3 regions of the Pseudomonas asiatica genome follow, and region 3 is predicted to be linked to each of the others. Evidence: riboswitches for the same ligand, from Rfam matches in the RefSeq annotation. Region 3 holds a riboswitch; each other region holds the start of a gene.
The links. Region 3 has a riboswitch for cobalamin ahead of cobO (cob(I)yrinic acid a,c-diamide adenosyltransferase). Riboswitches for the same ligand answer to the same signal wherever they lie in the genome.

Region 1 (9,496 bases), 770 kb from region 3:
CAAGAACTTTCTTATTTCGAAGCGCATCGACGGCGTTATGAGCTTTCGTATGTGCTTTCTCATTTCATGCCCTTGGAGCTCATCCAGTTAACAGGTAATAAGCGCTGTCAAATAAACAGCCAATAAACCTTGGCACTTAAACGCCTCAGGCTGCCAGATACCAAAAGATTAAAGATCTGCGAAAAAGATCTGTCAAGACACGCTTAATCATTGATTATTCAATGATTAGCCAGTGAAAACTGTATGTTTTATGGCGCCATTTTTTCTACTTGTGGATATGGCGAAAGATAACAACAGCATACCTGACCATGCGGCCTCAGAGGCCGGCTGATGCAGCCTCCCCTCCCAGGCGCTGGAACCTTTCGCGGCCCATGTGTCTACCGACCACACGCTCACCTGCCTGCGCCTTCACGGCCCAATCAGGTGAACAGGCTGGTTATCATTTCACCGAAAAAGACGCCGATCAGCAGGGCAGGCAGTACTACAACCTCGCGCTTCAGGTCCAGCAGCCCCAGCTTGCGGTTGACAGGAAAAATCAGGAAAAGCGTGAAGAAGGTATGCAGCGCCACACCCCAGATGGCATAGCTCACGCCACCGATGGCCATGAGGACCGGCAGCAGGATAAACAGCGAAACGACCCGGATGATGTTGTCCATCGCCACGTATTTGGTCAGCCCCAGGGCCAACCAGAGCTGGTGTGCCAGCGTGAAGCGCAAGGTGAAAAGAGAGAGCGAGAGAATGGCCATGGTATTGCCGGCGCCGACATAACGGTCGTCGTACAGCCAACTGATCAACAGCGGGCTGGCAGTCAGCAAAAAACCGCAAGCGAACAGCGAGGTCAGGTCGAACAGCACCCTGGAACGGTAGTAAAGGCTGCGCACCCGCTCTTTGTCGCCACTTCTCGTTGCCTCACTGAAGGCCGGCAAGGCGACTGCCCCCGCCAGCCGCAGCAGGACCGACTGAATGGCCCCAAGGATGGCGACAGCGATGGAATAGACCCCTAGTTCCGCGACCGACATACTTCCGCCGAACCAGATCCGGTCACCCTGCATCGCCAGCACCCCTACGGAGGACGACAACAAGATCCAGCGCCCGTAATCGAACACCTCGCGCAGCGCGGCGGGGTCCCATCGCAGGCGGTTGCGCGGCCCCTGGAAGACCAGGTGACTGAGTACGGTGAAAACCAGTGTGCTCAGCAGCCCCGCCGCCACCAATGACCAGATGGAGCGGGTGAGATAGCCTGCCACGAGCATCACGATCAAACCGACAAACTGTGCAATCAGTTCGGCGATCACCACCTTCTTCTGCTGGAAGACACGGATGGCCACATCGACCTTGGGCGACTGGAAGCCATAGATGATCGCGGCGAACCCAGACAAAGCCAGCACCATCGGTAGCTCTGGAGCGGCGTAGGTGGAATGGGCCGGCCACAGTTCGATGTACTGCGTGAATTTTGCCCCAAGGGCCAATAGCAACGTCAGAAGGAACAGCACAAACCCACGGATGACTTGCACCGTCCACACGGTATCGAGAAACAGCGGTTCGTCGCCGCGCGAGCTCTGAATGACGTTCGGCCGCAGCCCAACATCGGAAAGCAGTTGCAGCACCACTGAAACAGTGGTTGCAATGGCCATCACGCCGAACATTTCCGGCACGAGCAAGCGGGTGATCACCAGATTGCCGCCCAGTCGCATGACCTGGGAAGCAAAGACAGCGAGAAGGTTCAACGCACTGGCCAACATGGCCCGTTTGCGCAGGCTCAACGGAAGCGACACATCAATCGAAGGCATAGCCGCATCTCTGACCCCATCGCTAGAGACTCACTATAGTCGCAATTCGCTATGCGGCCTTCCGACGAGACTGTAGCGCGTGAAATCGCCCTCCGTTGGGCACGACAAAAACAAAAGGGCGACCCCTTGGGGTCGCCCTTTTGATGCCCGGTAGCCGGGACTTTCGTTTGGTAGGCACAATTGGACTCGAACCAACGACCCCCACCATGTCAAGGTGGTGCTCTAACCAACTGAGCTATGTGCCTGTCGTGTGGTGCGCATATTAGTGACCGAATGCGTACCTGTAAAGCGTTTTTTTGAGAAAAATCAAAAACTTTCGAGTTTTCTACACATGGGGCCGCCTTGCCGAAGCACGGCATTGGTCGGATGGGCTGCGCACCAGCCCCTGGCCGCATAAAATCACAATGAAAAAAGGGGTGACCCTTTCGGATCACCCCTTCTTCGATTTGGTAGGCACAATTGGACTCGAACCAACGACCCCCACCATGTCAAGGTGGTGCTCTAACCAACTGAGCTATGTGCCTGTCGTGTGGTGTGCATTCTACCCATTCCAAAAACCATGTCAATACTTTTTTTCGCGCTAACCTACTGAATCTTAAACTCTTTATAGAAAGGCGCGCTGACGGGGACCGAGTAAAGGATTTTCAACGGACGACTAGCGGGTGTTTATTATTATTGATAGCATCGGTACATTCGTTAAAAATATAAAACACGAGGTTCCTGCAGCATGGCTAACACCCCCTACCCCCAGTCCTACTACGCCGCCTCGGCCAACCCGGTGCCGCCACGTCCGGCGCTGCAGGGTGAGGTGGAAACCGATGTGTGCATCATCGGCGCCGGCTACACCGGCCTGTCCAGCGCCCTGTTCCTGCTGGAGAACGGCTTCAAGGTGAGCATCGTCGAAGCGGCCAAGGTCGGCTTCGGCGCATCGGGCCGCAACGGTGGCCAGATCGTCAACAGCTACAGCCGCGACATCGACGTCATCGAACGCACCGTCGGCCCCAAGCAGGCCCAGCTGCTGGGCCAGATGGCCTTCGAAGGCGGGCGCATCATTCGTGAGCGCGTGGCCAAGTACAACATCCAGTGCGACCTGAAGGACGGTGGCGTGTTCGCTGCCCTCACCAGCAAGCAGATGGGCCACCTGGAGTCGCAAAAGCGCCTGTGGGAACGCTTCGGCCACAACCAGCTGGAGCTGATGGACCAGAAGCGCATCCGCGAAGTGGTCGCCTGCGACAACTATGTGGGCGGCATGCTGGACATGAGCGGCGGCCACATCCACCCGCTGAACCTGGCCCTGGGCGAAGCCGCCGCGGTCGAGTCGCTGGGCGGCATCATCTATGAACAAACCCCGGCCGTACGCATCGAGCGTGGCGCCAACCCGGTGGTGCATACCCCGCAGGGCAAGGTCCGCGCCAAGTTCATCATCGTCGCCGGCAACGCCTACCTGGGCAACCTGGTGCCGGAACTGGCCAGCAAATCCATGCCATGCGGCACCCAGGTGATCACCACCGAGCCGCTGGGCGACGAACTGGCGCGCACCCTGCTGCCGCAGGACTACTGCGTCGAGGACTGCAACTACCTGCTCGACTACTACCGCCTGACCAGCGACAAGCGCCTGATCTTCGGTGGTGGCGTGGTGTACGGCGCGCGCGACCCGGCCAACATCGAGGCGATCATCCGTCCGAAGATGCTCAAGGCCTTCCCGCAGCTGCAGAACGTGAAGATCGACTACGCCTGGACCGGCAACTTCCTGCTGACCCTGTCGCGCCTGCCGCAGGTTGGCCGTATCGGCGACAACATCTACTACTCCCAGGGCTGCTCGGGTCACGGCGTGACCTATACCCACCTGGCGGGCAAGGTGCTGGCCGAGGCCATGCGCGGCCAGGCCGAGCGCTTCGACGCCTTCGCCGGCCTGCCGCACTACCCGTTCCCGGGTGGCCAGATGCTGCGTGTGCCGTTCAGCGCCATTGGTGCCTGGTACTACAGCCTGCGCGATCGCCTGGGCTTCTGATGTAGGCAGGGCTGGCCTCTTCGCGGCTAAACCCGCTCCCACAGGGATATCACTGGACCTGAGGGCAGCGGGTTTCCTGTGGGAGCGGGTTCACCCGCGAAAGGGCCGGTACAGACAAAGCTATTTGTTCAGGCTACTCACAGCCTGCTTCGCCGCAATCTCCTGCCCCGCCCGCGCCAGTTCATCCGCAGCCTGCAACCAGCGCTGGCGGTCCACCTGGGCCGGCAGTTGCCGCGGTGGCTGCACCAGCACCGCCCAGCTCCCAAGCTTCGCCCACGCCGAGGCAAAGTCATCGAACGCCATCAGCTGCCGCCGGTGCATGCCTGAACGCAACAGCACCCGCTGCTTGTAGCGGTCGTAGCCGATCAGCACGGCATAGCGTGGCTCGCTCCACCAGGCCGAACCATCCTCGTAACGCAGCAGCACCGGGTTGCCCGCCGCCACCTGGGTCAACAGCGCGTCCAGCTGCTTGTCCAGCGGATACACCACCATGCCGTAGTCGCGCGCCACCCGGGGGATGCTGGTGTCCAGCGCCTCGGCGCCCTGGGGCAGGTTCAGCGGCTTGTCCAGCAGCCCCGGCGTGATCGGAGCCCCCTGTTGCGACAGCACCGCCGCCAATGCCATGGCCCCGCTGTGGTTGGCGTTGCCACGGTAGAACGGCACGCTGCTGATCTCGACCCGCTGCGGCAGGCCCTTGAGGTTGGCGGAGGGTGCGCTGGCACAACCGGCCAGGCTGGCCGCTACCAGGCAGGCCGCCAGCAGCCGACGAGGGATGGTCTTGAAGGAAGGTTGCTGCATGGACACTCGCTTGCTCCAACGCCGGGCAGGCAGCGCCCGGCTCTGGCCACCGATCATAGGTCGGACAGCGGCGCGGGTATAGTCCGACACCGGTTAGGAGCAAATCGGACCAAGCAATAGACCTTTGGTCAATGGAACGTCACAGGCGAGAGACTAGACTAAAGCAGTGTCTGGAAGGCCAGCGTCGGCGACCGAGCGCGGCCCGTAGAGATGGAGGCACAGATGAGCCTGACCATGGCAATCCTCATGCTGGTGGGCATGTGGCTGAGCGTTGCAGCCGCCATGCTATGGGGTGTACTGCGTATCGTGCGGCGTCACTCCCACCACCACCTGCCACCGCAGGCCCCCGCCAAGCCACAGCCTGTGCGCCGGACGCGGCGGCATGCCGGGGTGCACTGATTCAGAGCTTTCGGAGGCCCATTCGCGGGTGAACCCGCTCCCACAAGGCCCTCCACTGCCTTCAGAAGTGGCGGGGACCTGTGGGAGCGGGTTCACCCGCGAATGGGGCGCAAGCGCCCCGCTTTTCTTGCATCAACCTTCAGCCGCTTCGCGCTTCAACCGCGCCCGACGGGCCAGGATGTTGAGGATCTCGATCGCCGTCGAGAAGGCCATGGCCGCGTACACATAACCCTTCGGTACATGGGCGCCGAAACCTTCGGCGATCAGCGTCATGCCGATCATGATCAGGAAGCCCAGGGCCAGCATCACCACGGTCGGGTTGTCGTTGATGAAGTTGGCCAACGGGTCGGCGGCCACCATCATGACGATCACGGCAGTGATAACGGCAATGATCATGATCGGCAGGTGCTCGGTCATGCCCACGGCGGTGATGATGCTGTCGACCGAGAAGACGATGTCCAGCAACAGGATCTGGAAGATCGCCGCGGCAAAGCCCAGGGTAACCGTCGACGACACCTTGGCTTCTTCCTTGGCCCCGTGCGGGTCGACGTTCTCATGGATTTCCTTGGTCGCCTTCCACAGCAGGAACAGGCCACCGGCAATCAGGATCACGTCCTTCCAGGAGAAGGCATTGCCGAACACTTCGAACACCGGGTCGGTCAGCTGGACGATCCAGGCCACCGTGCTGAGCAAGGCCAGGCGCATGACCAAGGCCATGCTGATACCAATACGGCGCGCCTTGGAGCGGTACTCCACCGGCAGCTTGTTGGTCAGGATGGAGATGAAGATCAGGTTGTCGATGCCCAACACGACTTCCATGGCTACCAGCGTAGCCAGGGCAACCCAGGCGGTAGGGCTAGCGACGAGTTCCAGCAAGTATTCCATTGTTCAAATCCTGCAGCAGCGGTTGGGGGTCAGATTTCCTGGGTGTCTTCTTTCTTGTCGGCGTCCTTGGGCTTTTGCCCTTCGCTGCCGATGGCCTCGCTCAACGCCTGCTGGGCGGCCTTGTTGGTGTCGTCGATGGCCTGCTTGGCCGACTGTGCGGCCTGGTCGAGCATCTGCTGGGCGGATTTCTCGGCCTGCTCGCAACCGGCCAGGGTGAACAGGGCCAAGGCCAGCACCAGCGGCGTGCCGATGGATTTTAGTTGCAGCATGGGTTCCTCGCTTTTCATGTTCCGGCGGCGCACACGGCGCCTGATGGAGTCGCATTCTAAAGAGCGCAACACATCCGGAAAATTCGTATTTTCAGCGGTTATACTTCGGTTTTTACGAATCCGGAACGATACCGATGCTCAACTATCGGCAGTTGCACTACTTCTGGGCCGTTGCCAAGACCGGCAGCATCGCCCGCGCCAGCGAACAGTTGAACCTGACCCCGCAAACCATCAGCGGTCAGATCAGCCTGTTTGAGCAGACCTATGGCCTGGAGCTGTTCCAGCGCGTGGGGCGCCAGCTGGAACTGACCGAAACAGGGCGCCAGACGCTGATCTATGCCGAGCAGATGTTCCAGCTGGGTAACGAGCTGGAGGCCATGCTGCGGGCCGGCCCGCAGGAGCAGATCCTGTTCCGCGTGGGTGTGGCTGATGTGGTGCCCAAGTCCATCGTCTACCGCCTGCTGGCACCGACCATGGAGCTGGACGACATGCTGCGTATCAACTGCCGCGAAGACAAGCTCGAACGGCTGCTGGCCGACCTGGCGATCCAGCGCCTGGACCTGGTGATTTCCGACAGCCCCATGCCCAGCCACCTGGACATCAAGGGTTATAGCCAGAAACTGGGCGAGTGTGGGTTGAGCTTCTTCGCCACCCCGGCGCTGGCACAACGCCTGGAAGGCCCCTTCCCCGCCTGCCTGCAGGATGCGCCATTGCTTATCCCCGGGCAGGAAACCGTGGTACGCAGCCGCCTGCTGCGCTGGCTGGGTGAGCAGCAGGTGCAGCCACGGATCGTGGGCGAGTTCGATGACAGTGCCTTGATGCAGGCGTTCGGGCAGTCGGGCAGCGGCATCTTCGTTGCGCCCAGCGTGATCGCCGAGGAAGTGTGCCGCCAGTACGGCGTGGAGCTGATCGGGCAGACCGAGGCGGTGCACGAGTCGTTCTATGCCATTTCGGTAGAGCGCAAGGTCAAGCACCCGGGGATCGTGGCGATTACCGAGGGGGCGCGACGAGAGTTGTTTCATTGGTAGCAGGCAGATTTGACGCCTCCCGCGTTTCAATGGTCATATGCCCGCCAGTTTCAGGTGCCCTGCGCCGCCGCGCGCAGGGTGAAACGGGAAGCCGGTGCGTCGTGTTGCCCACGACAAGTCCGGCGCTGCCCCCGCAACGGTAAGCGAGCGAACCCTTCGAGATACCACTGTGCACATGCATGGGAAGGTGAAGGTTTCATGCCCCTCGCAAGCCCGGAGACCGGCCTGGAGCTTCACTTGGCAACCCGCGGTGGGCGGGCGCAGGCCGGTATCCGCGCGCGCGCCTGCGTGCACGGTGCGCCTTTGCGTGTTTTCCACCGGGATCCATTCATTCCTGCAGTAGTGGAACGACATGTCCCGTATCTTCAAGCTTCACCCCCTGGCGGCCTGCCTGGCCGTATCCCTGCCGGCCCTGGCCGATGACCTCGACCGACAGCCACTGGCCCTGCCCTCCACGGCCATCACCGACACCCAAGGCAGCCACGCCATCGACCTGGCCACCCCGACCCAGGCGGGCTCGCGCCTGGGCCTCAGCGCCCTGGAGACACCGGCCAGCACCAGCAGCATCAGCGCCGAGCAGATCCAGCAGCGCAGCAACCTCACCGTACAGGACGCGGTGACCCGCTCACCGGGCATCAGCTACATCGGCTCCCCGGGCGACGGCGGCACGGGCCTGTCCGCCCGCGGCTTTACCGGGCACAACTCGGTGATGACCTTGTTCGACGGCGCACGCCTGTACACCGGTGCCGGCACCCAGACGTTCCCGGTCGACCCATGGATGGTCGAGTGCATCGATGTGATTCGCGGCCCGGCCTCGGTGCTGTATGGCGAAGGGGCCACCGGTGCGGTGGTCAACGTGATCCCGAAAAAGCCGTTTGCCGGCGAGATACGCAACCACCTGCGCCTGGGCTACGGTTCGTGGGACCGCCAGCAGCTCGGCCTGGACAGCGGCGGCAGCCTCGGCGAGCGCCTGAGCTACCGCCTGGCCCTGAACCAGCAAACCGGTAACGGCTGGGTCGACCGCACCCCGTCACGCAGCCTGGCGCTGAGCGCCGCGCTGCGCTTCGATGCCAGCGACGACCTCAGCTTCACCCTCGCCCACGACCGCGGCGATGCGCAGCCTGCCAACTACTACGGCACCCCGCTGATCGACGGCCACTACCGCAGCAGCCTGCGCAAGAAGAACTACAACGTGCAGGACGATGTGCAGCACTACGTCGATGAATGGACCCGCCTGAACACCGACTGGACGTTGAACGACCACCTCAGCGCCAGCAACCAGCTGTACTACATCAAGAGCCGCCGTCACTGGCGCAATGCCGAGGAGTACAGCTGGGATGCCGGGCGCCAGCAGCTGCTGCGCGGCAGCTACCTGCAGATCAAGCACAACCAGGAACAGTTCGGCGATCGCCAGGCCTTCACCCTCGACCACACGCTGTTCGGCCTGGCCAGCAAGACCGTGGTCGGCGCCGAGTACAACAAAGTCCGCTTCAACGTCGACAGCAACGCGCCCTACAACGATGTGGGCGGTGACTACGTCGACCCTTGGCAGCCACAACCGGGTTGGTTCCACAGCGCCTCGCCGCTGCGCCCGCAAACCCTGTCCACCACCCACACCTTTGCCCTGTTCGCCGAAAACCGCCTGCAGTTGAGCGATCGCCTGTCCCTGGTCACCGGCGTGCGCCGCGACCAGAACCACATCGTCCAGGAGAAACTGACCACCGACAGCCGCAGCGACCGCAGCCTGCAAGGGGGCAACTGGCGTGCCGGGCTGGTGTTTGCGGTCAGCGACGACCTGTCGCTGTATGGCCAGTACTCCACCAGCGAGGACGGGGTCGACAACCTCATCAGCCTCAGCGCCAACCAGATGCACTACGACCTGACCGAGGCCAGGCAGACCGAGGTGGGCCTGAAGCAGCGCTTCTGGGAGGGGCGTGGCGAATGGACATTGGCGGCGTACCACATCGTCAAGAAGAAGCTGCTGGTGGATGACCCGTTCACCCACGAGAAGCAGCAGGCTGGCCAGCAGACGTCCGACGGCCTGGAGGCAACCCTGGAACTGGCGCTTGCGCATCAGTGGCAGGTGTCGGCCAACGCGGCGATCGTGCGCGCCAGGTATGACGACTTCGACGAAATGGTCGGCGGCGTGGCGCAGGACCGTGCGGGCAATCGCCCGGCCAATGTCCCGCGGCGTACCGCCAACCTGTGGCTGAGCAAAGGCTTCGGCCAGCGGCTGGAGGCCGGCATTGGCGCGCGCTATGTGGACGAACGATATGCCAATACCGCCAACACCCAGAGCGCCCCCGGCTACACCGT
Region 2 (9,496 bases), 1.9 Mb from region 3:
GCGCTGGCGTGGCCGGCCCTTGAGCAGGGTCGGCAGCCAGGCCACCCGACCGGCCGCGGCACTGCGCGCCCGGCCTCGGCTGGCACCGTACTGCTTGCCTGCGCCTGCTTTGGCATCCGCCCCTTTGGCAGGTAGCTGGGGGATGCTCAGGGCTTTTTTGCCCAGTTCGGCACCTCGCGGCGGGCGCCGCTGGCCACTGGCTGCGCCGCCATCGCGCCCCAGTCGCCCTGCCCGCCCTGTTCGCCAGGGTTGCCTGCGCCTTGCCGATCGGGTTGTTGCTCAGGCTGCTGCGGTGCCGCAGGGGGGTTGGCCTGGGGCGCAACGCGGCGGCGATGGCGCAAGGCGAACTCGGCCACTGCATCGACATCGGCCTCTTCGATGGCCTCGCCACCGCGCCAGGCACAGTGGGCGCGGGCGGCGCGCAGCCAGACCAGGTCGGCGCGCAGGCCGTCGACCCCGGCGGCGTAGCAGCGTTCGGTGATCCAGGCCAGCGCCTGGTCGTCCAGGGCAATGCCGGCCAGGGCCTGGCGCGCCGCCTGGCAGCGCTCGCGCAATTGCGCCTGGGCCTCGGCCCATTGCGTGCAGAACGCCTGCGGGTCGCTGTCGAAGGCCAGGCGGCGGCGAATGATCTGCTGGCGCGCTTCAGGCTCGGGCAAGCCTTCCAGGGCCACGTTGAGACCAAAGCGGTCGAGCAACTGCGGGCGCAGTTCGCCCTCCTCCGGGTTCATGGTGCCGATCAGTACGAAGCGGGCACTGTGCCGGTGCGAGATGCCGTCGCGCTCGATGCGGTTGGTGCCACTGGCCGCCACATCGAGCAGCAGGTCGACCAGGGTATCGGGCAGCAGGTTGACCTCATCGACATACAGCACGCCGCCATCGGCCTGGGCCAGCACCCCCGGGGAAAACTGCGCCTTGCCCTGCCCCAGCGCGGCATCCAGGTCGAGGGTGCCGACCAACCGTTCTTCGCTGGCGCCCAGTGGCAAGGTGACGAACGGGCCCTCGCCGAGCAGGTCGGCCAAGCCACGGGCCAGGGTGCTCTTGGCCATGCCACGCGGCCCCTCGATCAGCACGCCGCCGATCTTCGGGTCGATCGCGGTCAGGCACAGCGCCAGTTTCAGGTCGTCGGCACCGACCACGGCTGCCAGTGGAAATTGCACGGGTTCACTCATTTCAAGCCTGTTCCTCGCCGTCGAGCAGTTGTTCCTCGAGGGCTTCGCGGTAGTCGCCAGGCGCCTGCCACAGGCCGCGCTGCTGGGCCTCCAGCAAACGCTCGGTAAGGTCGCGCAGGGCCTCGGGGTTGTGCTCGCGCATGAAGTCGCGGGTCGCCGGGTCGAGCACGTAGGCATCGGCCAGCGCCTGGTAATGATGGTCGTCGATCAACTGCGTGGTGGCGTCGAAGGCAAACAGGTTGTCGACCGTCGCCGCCATCTCGAAGGCGCCTTTGTAGCCATGGCGCTTGACCCCGTCGATCCACTTTGGGTTCAGCGCCCGGGCGCGGATGACCCGGTTCAGCTCTTCCTTGAGGGTGCGGATGCGCGGCCGGTCGGCCTGGCTGTGGTCGCCGTGGTAACTGGCCACTGCCGCACCGGACAAGGTTTCCGACGCCGCCAGCATGCCACCCTGGAACTGGTAGTAGTCGTTGGAATCGAGCAGGTCGTGTTCGTGGTTGTCCTGGTTCTGCAGCACCGCCTGCACCTTGGCCAGGCGCTGGGCGAACTGGGCGCGCGCCGGGGTACCGTCGTCGCTGGCGCCGTAGGCATAGCCGCCGTGGTTGAGGTAGACCTCGGCCAGGTCGTCGCGGCTGTGCCACAGGCGCCCGTCGATGGCGTTCTGCACCCCGGCGCCGTAGGCCCCGGGCTTGGCACCGAACACCCGCCAGCCAGCCTGGCGCGCGGCCTGCTCGGCGTCCACGCCCTGCGCCTGCAGCGCGGCGCGCTCGCTACGCACGCGGGCGGCCAGTGGGTTGAGATCGTCGGGTTCGTCCAGCGCGGCCACCGCCTGCACTGCGGCATCGAACAGGCGGATGAGGTTGCCGAAGGCATCACGGAAAAAGCCGGAAACGCGCAAGGTCACGTCCACCCGCGGGCGGTCGAGCAGGCTGAGCGGCAGGATCTCGAAATCGTCGACCCGCTGGCTGCCGGTGGCCCACACCGGTCGCACGCCCATCAGCGCCATGGCCTGGGCGATGTCGTCGCCACCGGTACGCATGGTTGCCGTGCCCCACACCGAAAGGCCGAGTTGGCGCAGGTGATCGCCGTGGTCCTGCAGGTGGCGCTCGAGGATCAGGTTGGCCGAGGCGAAGCCCAGGCGCCAGGCGGTGGTGGTGGGCAGGTTGCGCACGTCCACGGTATAGAAGTTGCGGCCGGTGGGCAGCACGTCCAGGCGCCCACGGCTGGGCGCGCCACTGGGGCCGGCGGGCACGAAACGCCCGGCCAGCGCCGCCAGCAGGCCATTCATTTCGGCGCTGCCGCAGGCGTCCAGGCTGGGTGCCACCGCTTCGCGCAGCGCCTGCACCACATCGTGCACCGGCTGCCATTCGCTATGGGCTGGTAACTGTGCGGTGCCGCCCAGCGCCTGGTCGATTACCTGCAGCGCCAACAGTTCGAGGCGTTCGCGGGTATCGCCACAGGTGCGCCAGGGTTCGCTGCTCATGGCCTGCAACTGCTCGGGGCGTGCGCCCTGCCACGGCTGCCCGAGCTCGCAATCGAGCGGGTCGAAACCCGGCACCAGCGCCTTGGCCAAAGCCCGCAGCAGGCTGGCATTGCCGCCGCGACCGTCGCCACGCTCGACCCGCAACAGCGCCAGCAGGGTATCCAGGCGCAGCCGCCCTACCGGGGAGTGGCCGAACACATGCAGGCCATCGCGAATCTGCGATTCCTTCAGGTCGCACAGGTAGGTGTCCAGGCGCGGCAGCCACACGGCAGCATCGTCCAGTTGGCCTTCCAGTTGCAGTTCGCGGTCGATGTGGTTGGCCTTGACCAGTTCGAGAATGTCGCGCTGCAACTCGCGGGCGCGCCGCGGGTCGAGCAGCTGTGCTTCGTAGAACTCGTCGGCCAATTGCTCCAGGTGGCGCAACGGGCCATAGGTTTCGGCACGGGTCAGCGGCGGCATCAGGTGGTCGATGATCACCGCCTGGGTGCGGCGCTTGGCCTGGGCACCCTCGCCCGGGTCGTTGACGATGAACGGGTAGATGTTCGGCAGCGGGCCGAGCAAGGCGTCCGGCCAGCACTGCGCCGACAACCCGACGCCCTTGCCGGGTAGCCATTCGAGGTTGCCGTGCTTGCCGACGTGGATCACCGCGTCGGCGGCAAAGGCATGGCGCAGCCAGAAGTGAAACGCCAGGTAACCGTGCGGCGGCACCAGGTCCGGGTCGTGGTACACCGCGCTGGGGTCCACCTGGTAGCCCCGTGCCGGCTGGATGCCGACGAAGGTCAAGCCGAAGCGCAGGCCGGCCACCATCAGCCGGCCACTGCGGTACATCGGGTCCTGCTGCGGTGGCCCCCAGCGTTCCAGCACGGCCTGGCGGTTGGCCTCGGGCAGGCGCTCGAAGGCGGCCTGGTAGTCGGCCAGGCTCAGGCTCTGCGCACAGGGGCGCAGGTCCAGATGGTCGAGGTCGTTGGTCACGCCTCCGAGCAACTGGTGGATCAGTTGCGTGCCACTGCCCGGCAAGTCGGCCAGCGGATAGCCTTCGGCCTGCAGGGCCTTGAGGATGTTCAGCGCCGCCGCTGGCGTGTCCAGTCCAACGCCGTTGCCAATGCGACCATCCCGGGTCGGGTAGTTGGCCAGCACCAGGGCCACGCGCTTTTGCGCATTCGGCAGGCGCGCCAGTTCGACCCAGCGGCGGGCCAGTTCGGCGACAAAGTCCATGCGCTCGGGGTGGGCGCGGTAGCAGACCACGTCGGACTGGCTGCGCTCGCTGCGCCAGGCCATGTCCTTGAAACTGACCGGGCGGGTGATGATGCGCCCGTCCAGTTCGGGCAAGGCAATGTGCATGGCCAGGTCACGCGCCCCCAGGCCCTGCTCGCTGGCTTCCCAGCCGGGCTGGTTGTCTTGCGCGCAGATGGCCTGCAGCACTGGGATGTCGCGACGGAACGGGCGCAGGTTGGGCCGTTCGGGGCTGGACAGGGCAAAGCCGGTGGTGTTGACCAGCACTTCGGCACCCACCTCGTCCAGCCAGGCTTCGACCTGCTCCAGGCAGGCGCTTTCCTTGAGGCTGGCCACGGCGATCGGCAACGGGTTGAGCCCGGCGGCCTGCAGGCGCTGACAGAACACATCGATGAACGCGGTGTTGGCCGCCTGCAGGTGCGAGCGGTAGAACAGCAGTGGCGCCACCGGCTGTTCGGGATGCCACTGCGGGTACCAGTCCTCCAGCGTGGCGCTGCCCTTGGCCGGGTGATACACGGCGGTGCGCGGCAAAGGCTGCGGCTCGTCCCAGGCATAGTCGCGGCCCAGCCACTGGCTGGCCAGGCAGTTGAACAGGTTGATGGCATTGGCCTTGCCGCCCTGGCGCAGGTAGTGCCAGAGGCGTTCGGCCTGCTCGCCGCTGACACTGCCCAGGCTGGTCAGCTCCGGGTCCGGGCGGTCGTCGCCCGGCACCAGGATCAGTTGCACGCCACGGCCAGCCAGCTCGACCAGTTGCTCGACGCCATAGCGCCAGTAGCCGACGCCGCCGTGCAGCGACACCAGGATGACCTTGGCATGGCGCAGCACCTGGTCGACGTACAGGTCGACCGAGGCATGGTTCTGTACCTGCATCGGGTTGGCCAGGCGCAGGCTGGGGTAATCCTCGGGCAATTGCTCGGCGGTATCCGCAAGCAATGCCAGGTGCGAATCGCCGCTGCAGAGAATCACCAGCTCGGCGGGCGTCTGGCCGAGGTCGGCAATGCTGTCATCCGGCACGAAGCCGCCGGGCTGGGTCCGCAGCAGGTGCATGGGTCAGGCGCCCAGTGCCTGGCGCAGGCGCGCTTCCAGCTGGGCGGCGTCGAGGTCCTGGCCGATCAGCACCAGGCGGGTGATGCGCGGCTCGTCGGCGCGCCAGGCGCGGTCGAAGTGCTTGTCGAAACGGGTGCCCACGCCTTGTACCAGCAGGCGCATCGGCTTGCCCGGGATGGCAGCGAAGCCTTTGGCGCGCAGGATGCCGAATTCCACCACCAGCTGGGTCAGGGCGTCGAGCAGCAGGCTTTCGTCGGCTTCGGGCAGGTCGATGGAGATGGAGTCGAAGGCGTCGTGGTCATGATCGTCATGGTCATCGCCGTCATGATGCGAATCGTGGTGGGTACGGCGGCCATCGATGTGCGCCTCGGACTCGGCGCCCACGCCCAGCAGCACCTCCAGCGGCAGCTTGCCGCTGCTGGCCTCGATCACCTTGACCGCCGGCGGCAGTTCTTCGGCCACCTCGGCGCGGACCTTGGCCAGGCCTTCGGCGTCGATCAGGTCGGCCTTGTTCAGCACCACCAGGTCGGCGCTGGCCAGCTGGTCGGCGAACAGTTCGTGCAGCGGCGACTCGTGGTCCAGGTTGGGGTCGAGCTTGCGCTGGGCATCGACCTGGTCCGGGTAGGCGGCGAAGGTGCCGGCGGCCACGGCCGGGCTGTCGACCACCGTGATCACCGCGTCGACGGTGCAGGCATTGCGGATTTCCGGCCACTGGAAGGCTTGCACCAGCGGTTTGGGCAGGGCCAGGCCGCTGGTTTCGATGAGGATATGGTCCAGGTCGCCACGGCGTGCCACCAGCTCGCGCATCACCGGGAAGAACTCTTCCTGCACGGTGCAGCACAGGCAGCCGTTGGCCAGCTCGTAGACGCGGCCGGTGGCTTCTTCTTCGGTGCAACCGATGCTGCACTGTTTGAGGATTTCGCCGTCGATGCCCAGTTCGCCGAACTCGTTGACGATCACCGCAATGCGGCGGCCCTGGGCGTTGTCGAGCATGTGGCGCAGCAAGGTAGTCTTGCCCGAGCCGAGGAAGCCGGTGACGATGGTGACGGGGAGCTTGGCCAGTGTTTTCATGTCGCATTGCCCTTGGCAGATTGGCGCGGGCATGCAGGACGACAGCCACGGGCCAGACCGGCCGGGCTTGTTCGCCACCGGATCACCCCGCCCGGTTGAAAGTCGAAAACGTGACGAGGCAGGTCTCCTGGCTCGCACCGTTCCATGTACCCGCTGGTGCAGCGGGCTGGCGGGATGACGCCTTCCCGCGCGCGGGCGCAGTGGCTGTGTCGATCCGTTGTCGGTGCTTACAGTTGCGGGGGCAGCCGCGGCTTGTACCGCGTTCCCGTCTTAGCTTCGGCCTGGCCGAAGAACCTCGAAGTGGCAAGGCTACGCAGTGGCTGGCAGGTGGTCAACCATTGCTGTCGGGCTGGCCGACAACAAGTGGCGCAACTGCGTTACAGTGGTGGCTTTGAGCAGCGAGGCCCCCGGTGGAACCCTTGAACAAGCGCGATTTGGCACGCCTGGAGCGTGAACTGGTGGTTTGCCTGACCGAAGCCTGCGAAACCGCCAAGGCGGAGATCGTCGGTTTCAGCTGGCTTACCCATCGTCTGGCTCCCGAGGATTTTCCGGCCAGCCTGCGTATTACCTGGGTGTTCGAACGAGAGGCCGACAAGGCCGCCGCCGTGGCGGGCGACGCGAAGGTACGCATGCTGGCGCTGACCGGCCTGGCTTTGGAACAGGCCGGCATTCAGCTGGATCATCCGGCCTGGCATGTGCGGTTTGACAGTGAAGAGACCTGCCAGCAGAGCCACGGGGGCGACTGGAGCAAGCGCTTGAGGGGGCGCTGATCCAGGGGCATGCGCGGTCCTGGCTCTTGTAGGAGCGGCCTTGTGTCGCGATAGGGCTGCGAAGCAGCCCCAGGGTTTCAGCAAAGACGCACAAATTGCTGGGGCTGCTTCGCAGCCCTATCGCGACACAAGGCCACTCCTACAGGGGCCGCGGCGCACTCGCGGAATCTGTTTTCCCGCGACAACGATGCCTCTATCCGTTAGGCTACGCATTCCCCTGTCACGAGGTGTTCGTCCAATGCGCCATTGATGCCGCCGTCCCTTCGACGGCCAGTCTTCAGCCTCCGGTTCGCTCCGGAGATGTCGCGGCATTTGTGGAGTTGTGCATGACGAACACGTCGATCCTGACGCTGGACAGCGTCTCCTTGGCCTTGCCTGACGGCAGGCTGTTATTTACCGACCTCAGCGAAACCTTCGACCAACGCCGCACCGGCCTGGTCGGGCGCAACGGTGTGGGCAAGAGCCTGCTCGGGCAAGTACTTGCCGGCCAGCGCGAACCAAGCAGCGGCCAGTGTCGGCGCCTTGGGCGCATCCATCTTCTGGACCAGCAGGTGATCGAGCGCAGCGCCACGGTCGCCGACCTGGCCCAGGTGGGCGCGGTGCTCGCTGCGCTGGAGCGCATCGAGCAAGGCAGCGTCGCACCCAGTGACTTCGACACCGTCGGCGAACGCTGGGATATCCGCGAGCAATTGCAGGGGCACCTGCAACGCCACGGCCTGGGCCAGCTCGACTGGCACCAGCCCGCCCGCAGCCTGAGCGGTGGCCAGGCCATGCGCGTGGCGCTGGTCGGCGCCTGGCTCAGCGAAGCGGACTACCTGATCCTCGACGAACCGAGCAACCACCTGGACAGCAACGCCCGCGCCCAACTGCTGAGCATGATCGAAGCCTGGGACCGGGGCTTGCTGGTGATCAGCCATGATCGCAGCCTGCTCGCGCACATGACGCGCATCGTCGAATTGTCCAGCCTGGGCTTGCAGGCCTATGGCGGCAACTACAGCTTCTATTCGGCCCAGAAAGCCAGCCAGACGGCGCAGGCCCAACAGCAACTTGCCCGGCTGAAACAGGAGCAGCAACGCCAGGCGCGCGAACTGCAGCGCCAGCGCGAAGACCTGGAACGTCATCAGGCCCGCGCCGGGCGCAACGCCAGGCACGCCAACCAGGCCAAGATCCTGGTCGACCGCCAGCAGGAGCGCAGCCAGGCCACTGCGGGCAAGCAGCGCCGCGACCATCGCGACGCCCGGCAGGCGCTGCAGGGCAAAGTGCGTGACGCCGCTCGCGAAGTCGAGCAGGACAGCGCCATTACCCTGCATGCACCCACGCCGCAGCGCCATCCGGGCCGCGAAGTGCTTGCCTTGCAGGCGCTGCACCTGCCCCGCGGCACGCGCAAACCACTGAACCTGCGCTTGTGCCTGGGCCAGCGGGTGGGCCTGGTCGGCGCCAATGGCAGTGGCAAGTCCACCCTGCTCAGGCTGATGAACGGTGAGTTGCCAGCACCGCCCGACAGCCTGCGCCTCAGTGGTGAAACCGCCCTGCTCGACCAGCACTGCAGCGCACTACCAGGCCACACCAGCGTGCTCGACCACCTGCGTCAGGCAAACCCGACACTGGCCCAGGGCGACTTGCGCAGCCGCCTGGCGCAACTGGGCCTGGATGCCGCCCGCATCGAACTGCCCAGCGGCCTGCTCAGCGGCGGTGAGCGGATGAAGGCAGCACTGGCCGCCGTGCTGTACCGCGAACGGCCGCTCGACCTGTTGCTGCTGGACGAACCCGGCAACCACCTGGACCTGCCGTCACTGGCCGCACTGGAACACATGCTCGGGCAGTTTCGCGGGGCGCTGGTGGTGGCGTCCCACGACCAGGTACTGCTCGACAAGCTGGCGCTGGACGAGTACCTGCACCTGTAGAAGCCGCTATGAATGCATTGCAGGCTATCAATTCGTGACTGGCCGTTCCCGATCTGCCACGGATGTATTATGGTGGCGTGGTGCGCATATAACAGCAGCCCGAGCAATCGGGCACTTGCAAGACAATGAGGGTGTCATGAGCAACGAAAGCATTAATTGGGACAAGCTGGGTTTCGACTACATCAAGACCGACAAACGCTACCTGTCCGTATGGCGCAATGGCGAGTGGGACAAGGGCACCCTGACCGAAGACAACGTACTGCACATCAGTGAAGGCTCCACGGCCCTGCACTACGGCCAGCAGTGCTTCGAAGGCCTCAAGGCCTACCGTTGCAAGGACGGTTCGATCAACCTGTTCCGCCCGGACCAGAACGCCGCCCGCATGCAGCGCAGCTGCGCCCGCCTGCTGATGCCGCAGGTGCCGACCGATGTGTTCATCGAGGCGTGCAAGCAAGTGGTCAAGGCCAACGAGAAGTTCGTGCCACCGCATGGTAAAGGCGCCCTCTACCTGCGTCCGTTCGTGATCGGCACCGGTGACAACATTGGCGTGCGCACCGCCCCCGAGTTCATCTTCTCGATCTTCGCCATCCCGGTTGGCTCGTACTTCAAGGGCGGCATGAAGCCGCACAACTTCCAGATCTCCAGCTTCGACCGCGCAGCCCCGCAAGGCACTGGCGCGGCCAAGGTCGGTGGCAACTACGCCGCCAGCCTGCAGCCGGGTGCAGAAGCGAAGAAAGCCAACTTCGCCGACGCCATCTACCTCGACCCGCTGACCCACACCAAGATCGAGGAAGTCGGTTCGGCCAACTTCTTCGGCAT
Region 3 (9,496 bases):
TTCGGGCTTGGCGTCCTTGGGCCAGCCCACTGCCGGGGCGATATTCACGGTGGGGAGGGTGGTCTTGACCGGAGCAGGCAGCTGGGGGGTTGGGCCACTGCCGTCGAGTACATTCAGCAGGGCGGTTTCGCCGCAGGCAGTCAGGCTGGCGGCCAATAGCCAAGGCATCAGGTGTTTCATGGGCGGCATCCTCCTAAGAAGGCCTATGGAACTGAGAGGTCGGCGACGTTCGCCGGGTTCCCGGGAACCATCCAACTGCCGTTGCCGTTGCCGTTGCCGTTGCCGTTGCCGTTGCCGTTGCCGTTGCCGTTGCCGTTGCTTTTGCTTTTGCTTTTGCTTCTAAGCGCGCGATAGTTCAGGCACCGCCGATTGCGACTTCAGGAGGCCGAGCGAAGGGACTGCGGAGGGAGGTGACGGGCATGGATGCCCGTCAAGCGCTGAGGCCCCATGGATGGGGCCTGCAGCGCGTACTCCCGGGAGCAGGCCCGTAGCGAGGGGACCCCGGAGCGAAGCGTAGGGGCCGGATGATAGGAGCCAGCGTTTTTTGGTTACTTTTTGTCGCGTTTGACAAAAAGTGACCCGCCGTAAGGGCGGAAAGGTGATTAAGCGCCACCTTCGAAAATGAATGTTGACCTTGTTGTTGATGCCCACGCTTGAAAGCGAAGAGCGAAGAGCGGAAAAGTACCGGTCTTGATCTCGCGCATAGTCCATTTACGATGGCGACGCTTACTCACCTTTTCGCCCTTACGGCGAGTCACTTTTTGCCAAACGCGGCAAAAAGTAACCAAAAAACGCTGCGCTCCCATCATCCGGCCCCTCCGCTACGCTACGGGGTTCCCTCGCGCCGGTCTTGCTCCCGGGAGTACGCGCTGCAGGCCCCATCCATGGGGCCTCAGCGCTTGACGGGCATCCATGCCCGTCACCTCCCTCCGCAAGCCCTCTGCTCGGCCTCCTGAAGTCGCGAAGATCAAGATCAAGATCAAGATCAAGAGCAAGAGCAAGAGCAAGAGCAAGAGCAAGAGCAAGAGCAAGAGCAAGCAAGTCGGGTGGTGGCTCAATGTGCCAGTGAGATGCGCCGCTGCTGTTGCAAAGGTGGCGTGGGGGCGAGACCAAGAATCAGATTTAACACCTTTCTTGTAGGCCGTTTCCCAAAGATACTCTTAACACCTATTCTCCGTTGCGCGCGCCAAATGCGGTCTCTAGTCTCGGCATGTCGTTGACCTTCAATGACCGGGTTAGCCGCCCGAAATCGTCAGACACCGCAGCTGAGCAATACCGAGTAATCGGCATTGGCGCCTTATGGCGGCTGTGCGTGGGGCACCTGCGGGTGCGCCGGGTGCCTGACGTCCCGGTCGGCTAACCCACGTACAGCTGCCACCATACTGTTTAGCCGCGGTTGGTGGTCGCTTCACTACGACAGGAGCCTTAAATGACCACCGAAGACACGAAATGCACAGTCGGCAAAACCATATTCTTTCAAGGTGAAAACCAGACCCACCCCCTGTTCCGCATCGAACCCGGTATCTCCTGCCAGAACGCCCGCGAACAAGCCTCGGAATTGATCGGCTATGCACGGGACCTGACCATCGACGGCCTGATGGAAGACAAGCCAAAGCTGATCTGGGCCGCGCACTACCTTTGCGCCTTGGGCAAAGCGCTGCTGGATGATGCCGAACTCGGCATGATGCGTTAGGACCTGAAAGGCGCGCAGGCCATTCGCGGCACGGGCCGCGCTCTCATGGAGCCGCATATAACTGAAAGGTTTAGCAGGGGCTCTGTGGGAGCGGGCGCGCCCGCGAACACCGGCGCAGCCGGTGCCAGCCACCGCGTTGGATTCTTCGCGGGCACGCCCGCTCCCACAGAAACCACGTCGCGCTTGCTAACGCGTTCCGGTCCCGCCCCGAGCCGAAGTTGCTTCAAGCCTGCTTGAGCAACAACGCCACCCCCGGGAAATACTGCCCCAGTTCGTTGTGCAACTTGCGGTAGGCATACGGGAAGTACCAGGCGATGGCACAGGCGGTATGTTTCTGCAGATCGTCGACCAGGTCCTGCAGTTCCTCGGGGCTGGCATGCTGGCCAGCCTTCCACGGGCTGATGAACAGCGCACCAGCTTTCAACTGGCTGGGGTAGGCCACCTGGCGCGCGAGGGCAGCGGTCTGCTGCAGGGCGTCGGCCATGTCCAGCCGGGCAACTTTTGGCCAGCGCTGGCTGACACTGAGGTACAGCGCTTCATCGGCACTACTGATCGACAGGTCGCAGCGCCCTTCGTGTTCGCCTTCGTCGCGCTGCTTCTTGCCGGCAAACTGCTGCAGCGCCGCCAGTTCGGCCTGCCACGCCGCTGCGGCAAGCAGCCCGGTATTGGCCGCGGCGCCATGCCAGTAAGGTGCTTCGGCATCGCCGGCAAACTGGTTGAAGCGGTCGATGCAATCGCCCCAGCGCTCCAGCACCGGGGCGAGAAACTCCAGGCGCGGGTTGTTGATGATCTGGCCTCGCATGCTGCGCTCTCCTGTTATCGTTGTGATCGCGTTCAGCTGAAAGTGATGGCTATGTGATATCACTGTATTCAGTGTGGCACAACCAGGTGAATTGGCCATTACCCGGGCGGTGCCTGTTCGACTGCAAAGCGGCCCACTTCGATTGACGCTCCCGGTGCAACCCTCTAACCTTCGCGCGTGTTTCAGGTGCCCTGCCAGCCCCGACTGGGCAGGGTGAAACTGGGAAGCCGGTGGGTGCCAGCATGGCGCGATTCCGGCGCTGCCCCCGCAACGGTAGGTGAGTCGCGGCCGCGCAGGGCCACTGGGTGCCAGCACCCGGGAAGGCGCGCAGGCCTGGGCCAAGGCCCGCTCACAAGCCCGGAGACCGGCCTGATACTGCCAACGGCATCACGGAGGGTGATGCGCGGTGCACCGTGGCGTACGGCCACGGCCCCTGCGCGTTCTCCGTCTGCCCGCCTTTTACCTGTCGCCGCGCGTTGCCGTGGCGCCAGCCAGCGGAGAACCCTGATGAGCGAATCCACCGAACGCGACGAACGCCACCTGGCGCGCATGCAGCGCAAGAAGGCGATCATCGACGAACGCATCGCCAATTCCCCCAACGAATGCGGCCTGCTGCTGGTGCTGACCGGCAATGGCAAAGGCAAGAGCAGCTCGGCCTTCGGTATGCTCGCGCGCGCCCTGGGCCATGGCATGCAGTGCGGTGTGGTGCAGTTCATCAAGGGCCGCAACAGCACCGGCGAAGAGCTGTTCTTCCGCCGCTTCCCCGAGCAGGTGCGCTACCACGTGATGGGCGAGGGCTTTACCTGGGAAACCCAGGACCGCCAGCGCGACATTGCCGCCGCCGAAGCGGCCTGGGCTGTGTCGCGCCAGTTGCTGCAAGACCCTAGCGTGCAGTTCGTGGTGCTCGATGAACTGAACATCGCCCTCAAGCACGGCTACCTCGACCTTGACCAGGTGCTGTCCGACATCCAGGCCCGCCCACCGATGCAGCATGTGATCGTCACTGGCCGTGCCGCGAAACCCGAGATGATCGAACTGGCCGACACCGTGACCGAGATGGGCATGCTCAAGCACGCCTTCCAGGCCGGCATCCGTGCACAGAAGGGCGTGGAACTGTGAGCCAGCCGCGCCATTGCCCCGCCGTGCTGATCGCGGCACCGGCCTCTGGCCAGGGCAAGACCACCGTCACCGCCGCCCTGGCCCGCCTGCACCGCAACCTTGGGCGCAAGGTGCGGGTGTTCAAGTGCGGGCCCGACTTTCTCGACCCGATGATCCTCGAGCGGGCCAGCGGCGCGCCGGTGTACCAACTCGACCTGTGGATGATCGGCGCCGAGGAAAGCCGCCGCCTGCTGTGGGAAGCCGCCGGCGAGGCCGACCTGATCCTGATCGAAGGGGTGATGGGGCTGTTCGACGGCACGCCGTCCAGCGCCGATCTGGCGCGCCACTTCGGCGTGCCGGTGCTGGCGGTGATCGACGGCACGGCCATGGCCCAGACCTTCGGCGCCCTGGCCCTGGGCCTGGCACGCTACCAGGCGGACCTGCCGTTTGCCGGTGTGTTGGCCAACCGGGTCGGCAGCCTGCGCCACGCGCAACTGCTGGAAGGTAGCCTGACCGAGGGCCTGCGCTGGTATGGCGGCTTGTCCCGCGAGCGCGGTATCGAGCTGCCCAGCCGCCACCTGGGGCTGGTCCAGGCCAGCGAGCTGAACGACCTGGACGCGCGCCTGGATGCCGCTGCCGAGGCGCTTGGCGCCAGTTGCGATGCGGCCTTGCCGCCGCCAGTGACCTTTGCCGAACCCGAGCCGCAAACCAGTGCTGCCTCGTTGGCCGGTGTACGCATTGGCGTGGCGCGAGACGAGGCCTTCGCCTTCACCTATGGCGCCAACCTCGACCTGCTGCGCAACCTGGGCGCACAGCTGGAGTTCTTCTCGCCGCTGCATGACCGCGAACTGCCGGCAGTAGACAGCCTGTACCTGCCGGGCGGTTATCCCGAACTGCACCACCACGCCCTGGCCGGCAATGCGCCGATGAGCGAGGCAATACGCGCCCATCACGCCCAGGGCAAACCGTTGCTGGCCGAGTGCGGTGGCATGCTGTATCTGCTCGATGCCCTGACCGACGTGGCCGGCGAGCGTGCCGAGCTGCTCGGCCTGCTGCCGGGCGAAGCGACCATGCAGAAGCGCTTGGCTGCCTTGGCCTTGCAGGCGGTGGAACTGCCGGAAGGCACCCTGCGCGGGCACACCTATCACCATTCGCTGACCAGTACCGCACTGGAGCCGATCGCACGTGGCCTGAGCCCCAATGGCGGGCGTGGCAACGAAGCGGTGTACCGCCTGGGTCGGCTGACGGCTTCCTACGTGCACTTCTACTTCCCCTCCAACCCGGATGCGGCGGCGGCGCTGTTGCGACCATGAGCGAACACGCCTACAGCGACGCCGAGCGCGCCGCGATCTACCGGGCCATCGGCGAACGCCGTGACATGCGCCATTTCGCCGGCGGCGAGGTAGCCCCGGAACTGCTGGGCCGCCTGTTGGCTGCCGCGCACCAGGCGCCAAGCGTCGGGCTGATGCAGCCCTGGCGTTTCATCCGCATCACCCAGCGCGACCTGCGTGCGCGCATCCAGGCCTTGGTGGAAGCAGAGCGGGTGCGTACCGCCGAAGCGTTGGGCGAACGCTCCGACGCCTTCATGAAACTGAAGGTGGAGGGCATCAATGACTGCGCCGAGTTGCTGGTGGCCGCCCTGATGGACAACCGCGAGCCGCATATCTTCGGCCGTCGCACCCTGCCGGAAATGGACCTGGCCTCGCTGGCCTGCGCCATCCAGAACCTGTGGCTGGCAGCCCGTGGCGAAGGCCTGGGCATGGGCTGGGTGTCGCTGTTCGACCCGCAGGCGCTGGCGGCGCTGCTGGGCATGCCGGCCGGGGCCAAGCCGGTCGCGGTGCTGTGCCTGGGGCCGGTAACCGAGTTCTACCCGGCACCGATGCTGGTGCTGGAAAACTGGGCCGAGGAACGGCCCTTGAGTGAAATGCTCTTTGAGAATCAATGGGGAGAGCGCCAATGAGCGTCGCCTTGCTGACTGTGGCCGGGGTGGCCCTGGATGCCTTGCTGGGCGAACCGCAGCGGCGCCATCCGCTGGTAGCCTTCGGCAACATGGCCAGTAACCTCGAGCGCCGCCTGAATGCCGGTGGGCGCGGCTGGCGCAGCCACGGGGTGAGCGCATGGTTCCTGGCCGTGGTGCCGCTTACCCTGGTGGCACTGATCCTCTCCTGGCTGCCGTACATCGGCTGGCTGGTCGACGTGCTGGCGCTGTACTGCGCCGTCGGGCTGCGCAGCCTGGGCGAACACGTGTTGCCGGTGGCCAGTGCCTTGCGCCAGGGTGACCTGCAAGAAGCGCGGCGCCGTGTGGGCTACCTGGTCAGCCGCGAAACCCGTGAACTGGACGAACCTGCGGTTGCCCGGGCGGCCACCGAATCGGTACTGGAGAATGGCAGCGATGCGGTATTCGCCGCGCTGTTCTGGTTCGTGGTCGCCGGCGCGCCGGGCGTGGTGCTGTACCGCCTGAGCAACACCCTGGACGCGATGTGGGGCTACCGCAACGAGCGCTTCGAACGCTTCGGCTGGTGCGCGGCGCGCGTCGACGATGTGCTCAACTATATTCCCGCCAGGCTGGTGGCGTTGACCTACGCGCTGCTGGGCAAGACCCGCCTGGCCCTGGCCTGCTGGCGCAAGCAGGGCCCGCTGTGGGACAGCCCCAATGCCGGGCCGGTGATGGCCGCCGGTGCTGGTGCGTTAGGTGTGGAACTCGGTGGCCCGGCGGTGTACCACGGCGAGCTGCATGAGCGGCCACGCCTGGGTGACGGGCCAATGGCCGACGCCGACGCCATCGAGCGCGGCTGGGGCCTGGTGCAGCGCGGCGTATGGCTGTGGCTGCTGGTGATCTGCCTGGGGGCCTATATCAATGCTTGAACACGGAGGCCGCCTGCTGCGGGCGGTACGGCAATACGGCATCGCCCGTGAGCAGTGGCTCGACCTGTCCAGCGGCATTGCGCCATGGCCTTTCCCGATTCCACCGATTCCCGTGGAGGCCTGGGCTCGCCTGCCGGAGACCGAGGATGGCCTGGAGGACGCCGCGCGTGCGTATTACGGCGCACGCCAATTGCTGGCGGTGGCCGGTTCCCAGGCCGCGATCCAGGCCTTGCCGCTGTTGCGCGCAGCCGGCCAGGTAGGGGTGTTGACGCCTTGCTATGCCGAGCACCCATACGCCTGGGAACGGGCGGGGCACCAGTTGCTGGAGCTGGACGAAGCGCAGGTCGAGGCGACGCTCGACAGCCTTGACGTACTGGTGCTGGTCAACCCCAACAACCCCACCGGCCGCCGGGTGCCGCGTGAACGCCTGCTGGATTGGCATGCGCGCCTGGCTGCCCGCGGTGGTTGGCTGCTGGTCGATGAAGCGTTCATGGACAACACCCCGGCGCAAAGCGTGGTCGATTGTGCCGAGCGCCCGGGGCTGATCGTGCTGCGCTCGTTCGGCAAGTTCTTCGGCCTGGCCGGCGTGCGCCTGGGGTTCGTTGCCGCCGAACTCAGCCTGCTGCTGCGCCTGGCCGAGTTGCTTGGGCCGTGGACCGTCAATGGCCCGACCCGGGTGCTGGCCCAGGCCAGCCTGGCCGACCACGCCGCCCAGCGTGTGCAGGTCGAACGCTGCGCTGCCGCCAGCCAGCGGCTGGCTATGCTGTTGCGCAGTGCCGGCCTGGCGCCCAGCGGTGGTTGCGACCTGTTCCAGTACGTACGCAGCGAGCACGCTGCGCAACTGCATGACTTTCTTGCCCGCCGCGGCATCCTGGTGCGGCTGTTCGAGCACCCGCCGGCGGTACGCCTTGGGCTGCCTGCCCATGCGGTGGACGAACAGCGCCTGGCCCAGGCCCTGGCGGCCTATCAGAAGGAAACGGCATGACCACCCTCATGGTGCAAGGCACCACCTCCGACGCCGGCAAGAGCACGCTGGTGACTGCACTGTGCCGCTGGCTGTTGCGCCAGGGCGTCGGCGTGGTGCCGTTCAAGCCACAGAACATGGCGCTGAACAGCGCGGTGACCGCCGACGGCGGTGAAATCGGCCGGGCCCAGGCGGTGCAGGCCCAGGCCTGCCGGCTGCAGCCGCATACCGACATGAACCCGGTGCTGCTCAAGCCCAACAGCGACACCGGCGCCCAGGTGATCATCCATGGCCGTGCCGTCACCAGCATGAACGCGGTGGCCTACCACGACTACAAGGCTATCGCCATGCAGGCGGTGCTGGCTTCGCACCAGCGCCTGAGTGCTGCCTGGCCGGTGGTCATGGTCGAAGGTGCGGGCTCGCCAGCGGAGATCAACCTGCGTGCCGGTGACATTGCCAACATGGGCTTTGCCGAAGCGGTGGACTGCCCGGTGATCCTGGTTGCCGACATCAATCGTGGTGGTGTGTTCGCCCATCTGGTCGGCACCCTGGAACTGCTGTCGCCCAGTGAGCAGGCGCGGGTAAAGGGCTTTGTCATCAACCGCTTCCGCGGCGACATCGCCTTGCTGCAGCCGGGGCTGGACTGGCTGGAGCAACGCACTGGCAAGCCGGTACTGGGCGTGCTGCCGTATGTCACCGATCTGCATCTGGAAGCCGAAGACGGCATCGATATGCGCCAGGGGACGAAGACCGAGCGCGTGCTCAAGGTGATCGTCCCGGTGCTGCCGCGTATCAGTAACCACACAGACTTCGACCCACTGCGCCTGCACCCCCAGGTGGACCTGCAGTTCATCGGCCCGGGCCAGCCGATCCCGGCTGCCGACCTGATCATCCTGCCGGGTTCCAAGAGTGTGCGCGGCGACCTGGCGCAATTGCGTGAGCGCGGTTGGGACAAGGCCATCGACCGGCACCTGCGCTATGGCGGCAAGCTGATCGGGATCTGCGGTGGCCTGCAGATGCTGGGCCGCGAAGTGCATGACCCGCTTGGTCTCGAAGGTGCCGCCGGCTCCAGCCCGGGGCTTGGCCTGCTCGATTACGCCACGGTGCTCGAAGCCGAGAAGCAACTGCGCAACGTTGCCGGCACGCTGAACCTGGAAGCAGTCCCGGTTGCCGGTTATGAAATTCATGCCGGCGTCACCACGGGGCCTGCCCTGGAGCAGCCAGCCGTGCAACTTGCCGATGGCCGTTGCGATGGTGCTGTCAGCGCTGATGGCCAGATACTTGCCACCTACCTGCACGGCCTTTTCGAAGGCAGCCAGTCGTGCGCGGCGCTGCTGCGCTGGGCTGGGCTGGATGATGTGCAGGCCGTCGATTACCAGGCCCTGCGCGAACGCGATATCGAGCGCCTGGCCGACCTGGTGGAAAAGCACCTGGACACCGCGCGCCTGCGCGAGCTCTGTGGGGTGGCCTGACATGCTCAACCTGATCCTCGGCGGCGCCCGTTCGGGCAAGAGCCGCCTGGCCGAACAGCTGGCCAGCGCCAGTGGCCTGCCGGTGACCTATATCGCCACCAGCCAGCCGCTGGATGGTGAAATGAACCAACGCGTGCTGCTGCACCGCCAGCGTCGCCCCGATGACTGGGGGTTGATCGAAGAGCCCCTGGCCCTGGCCGCGGTACTGCGCGCCGAAGCGGCCGAAGGGCGCTGCCTGCTGGTGGATTGCCTGACCCTGTGGTTGACCAACCTGCTGATGCTCGAAGACGACCAGCGCCTGGCCGAGGAGCGTGATGCGCTGCTGGCCTGCCTGGAAAAGTTGCCGGGCACGGTCATCCTGGTCAGTAACGAAACCGGCCTGGGCGTCGTGCCCATGGGCGAGCTGACCCGACGCTATGTCGACCTGGCCGGCTGGCTGCACCAGGCCGTGGCCGAACGCTGTCAGCGCGTGGTGCTGACCGTGGCCGGCCTGCCCCTAATGCTCAAAGGACCTGCACTATGACCCAAGCCTGGTGGCGTGACGCCTGCCAACCCCTCGACAACGCCGCCATGGACCAGGCCCGCGCCCGTCAGCAGCAGCT

Region 1: linked by a shared signal. The riboswitch ahead of ABNP31_RS09535 (TonB-dependent receptor) and the one ahead of cobO (cob(I)yrinic acid a,c-diamide adenosyltransferase) in region 3 are both predicted to bind cobalamin.
Region 2: linked by a shared signal. The riboswitch ahead of cobW (cobalamin biosynthesis protein CobW) and the one ahead of cobO (cob(I)yrinic acid a,c-diamide adenosyltransferase) in region 3 are both predicted to bind cobalamin.

The regions. Positions count from the first base shown of each region.
Region 1 is NZ_CP157874.1:2,109,183-2,118,678, reverse strand. It holds gene ABNP31_RS09585 (hypothetical protein) at 1-63, opposite strand, end outside; gene ABNP31_RS09580 (oligosaccharide flippase family protein) at 420-1,790, opposite strand; tRNA gene ABNP31_RS09575 (tRNA-Val) at 1,959-2,035, opposite strand; tRNA gene ABNP31_RS09570 (tRNA-Val) at 2,238-2,314, opposite strand; gene ABNP31_RS09565 (NAD(P)/FAD-dependent oxidoreductase) at 2,518-3,801, shown strand; gene ABNP31_RS09560 (peptidase C39 family protein) at 3,922-4,656, opposite strand; gene ABNP31_RS09555 (hypothetical protein) at 4,822-4,998, shown strand; gene ABNP31_RS09550 (TerC family protein) at 5,131-5,883, opposite strand; gene ABNP31_RS09545 (hypothetical protein) at 5,913-6,152, opposite strand; gene nhaR (transcriptional activator NhaR) at 6,287-7,180, shown strand; cobalamin riboswitch at 7,216-7,423, shown strand; gene ABNP31_RS09535 (TonB-dependent receptor) at 7,533-9,496, shown strand, end outside.
Region 2 is NZ_CP157874.1:3,257,994-3,267,489, forward strand. It holds gene ABNP31_RS14570 (vWA domain-containing protein) at 1-45, opposite strand, end outside; gene ABNP31_RS14575 (ATP-binding protein) at 147-1,169, opposite strand; gene cobN (cobaltochelatase subunit CobN) at 1,171-4,932, opposite strand; gene cobW (cobalamin biosynthesis protein CobW) at 4,936-6,003, opposite strand; cobalamin riboswitch at 6,104-6,316, opposite strand; gene ABNP31_RS14590 (hypothetical protein) at 6,414-6,773, shown strand; gene ABNP31_RS14595 (ATP-binding cassette domain-containing protein) at 7,100-8,677, shown strand; gene ABNP31_RS14600 (branched-chain amino acid aminotransferase) at 8,814-9,496, shown strand, end outside.
Region 3 is NZ_CP157874.1:1,337,231-1,346,726, forward strand. It holds gene ABNP31_RS06135 (PQQ-dependent sugar dehydrogenase) at 1-180, opposite strand, end outside; gene ABNP31_RS06140 (DUF3077 domain-containing protein) at 1,430-1,693, shown strand; gene ABNP31_RS06145 (hypothetical protein) at 1,917-2,495, opposite strand; cobalamin riboswitch at 2,663-2,882, shown strand; gene cobO (cob(I)yrinic acid a,c-diamide adenosyltransferase) at 3,003-3,614, shown strand; gene ABNP31_RS06155 (cobyrinate a,c-diamide synthase) at 3,611-4,906, shown strand; gene bluB (5,6-dimethylbenzimidazole synthase) at 4,903-5,553, shown strand; gene cbiB (adenosylcobinamide-phosphate synthase CbiB) at 5,550-6,458, shown strand; gene cobD (threonine-phosphate decarboxylase CobD) at 6,451-7,443, shown strand; gene ABNP31_RS06175 (cobyric acid synthase) at 7,440-8,894, shown strand; gene cobU (bifunctional adenosylcobinamide kinase/adenosylcobinamide-phosphate guanylyltransferase) at 8,896-9,417, shown strand; gene cobT (nicotinate-nucleotide--dimethylbenzimidazole phosphoribosyltransferase) at 9,414-9,496, shown strand, end outside.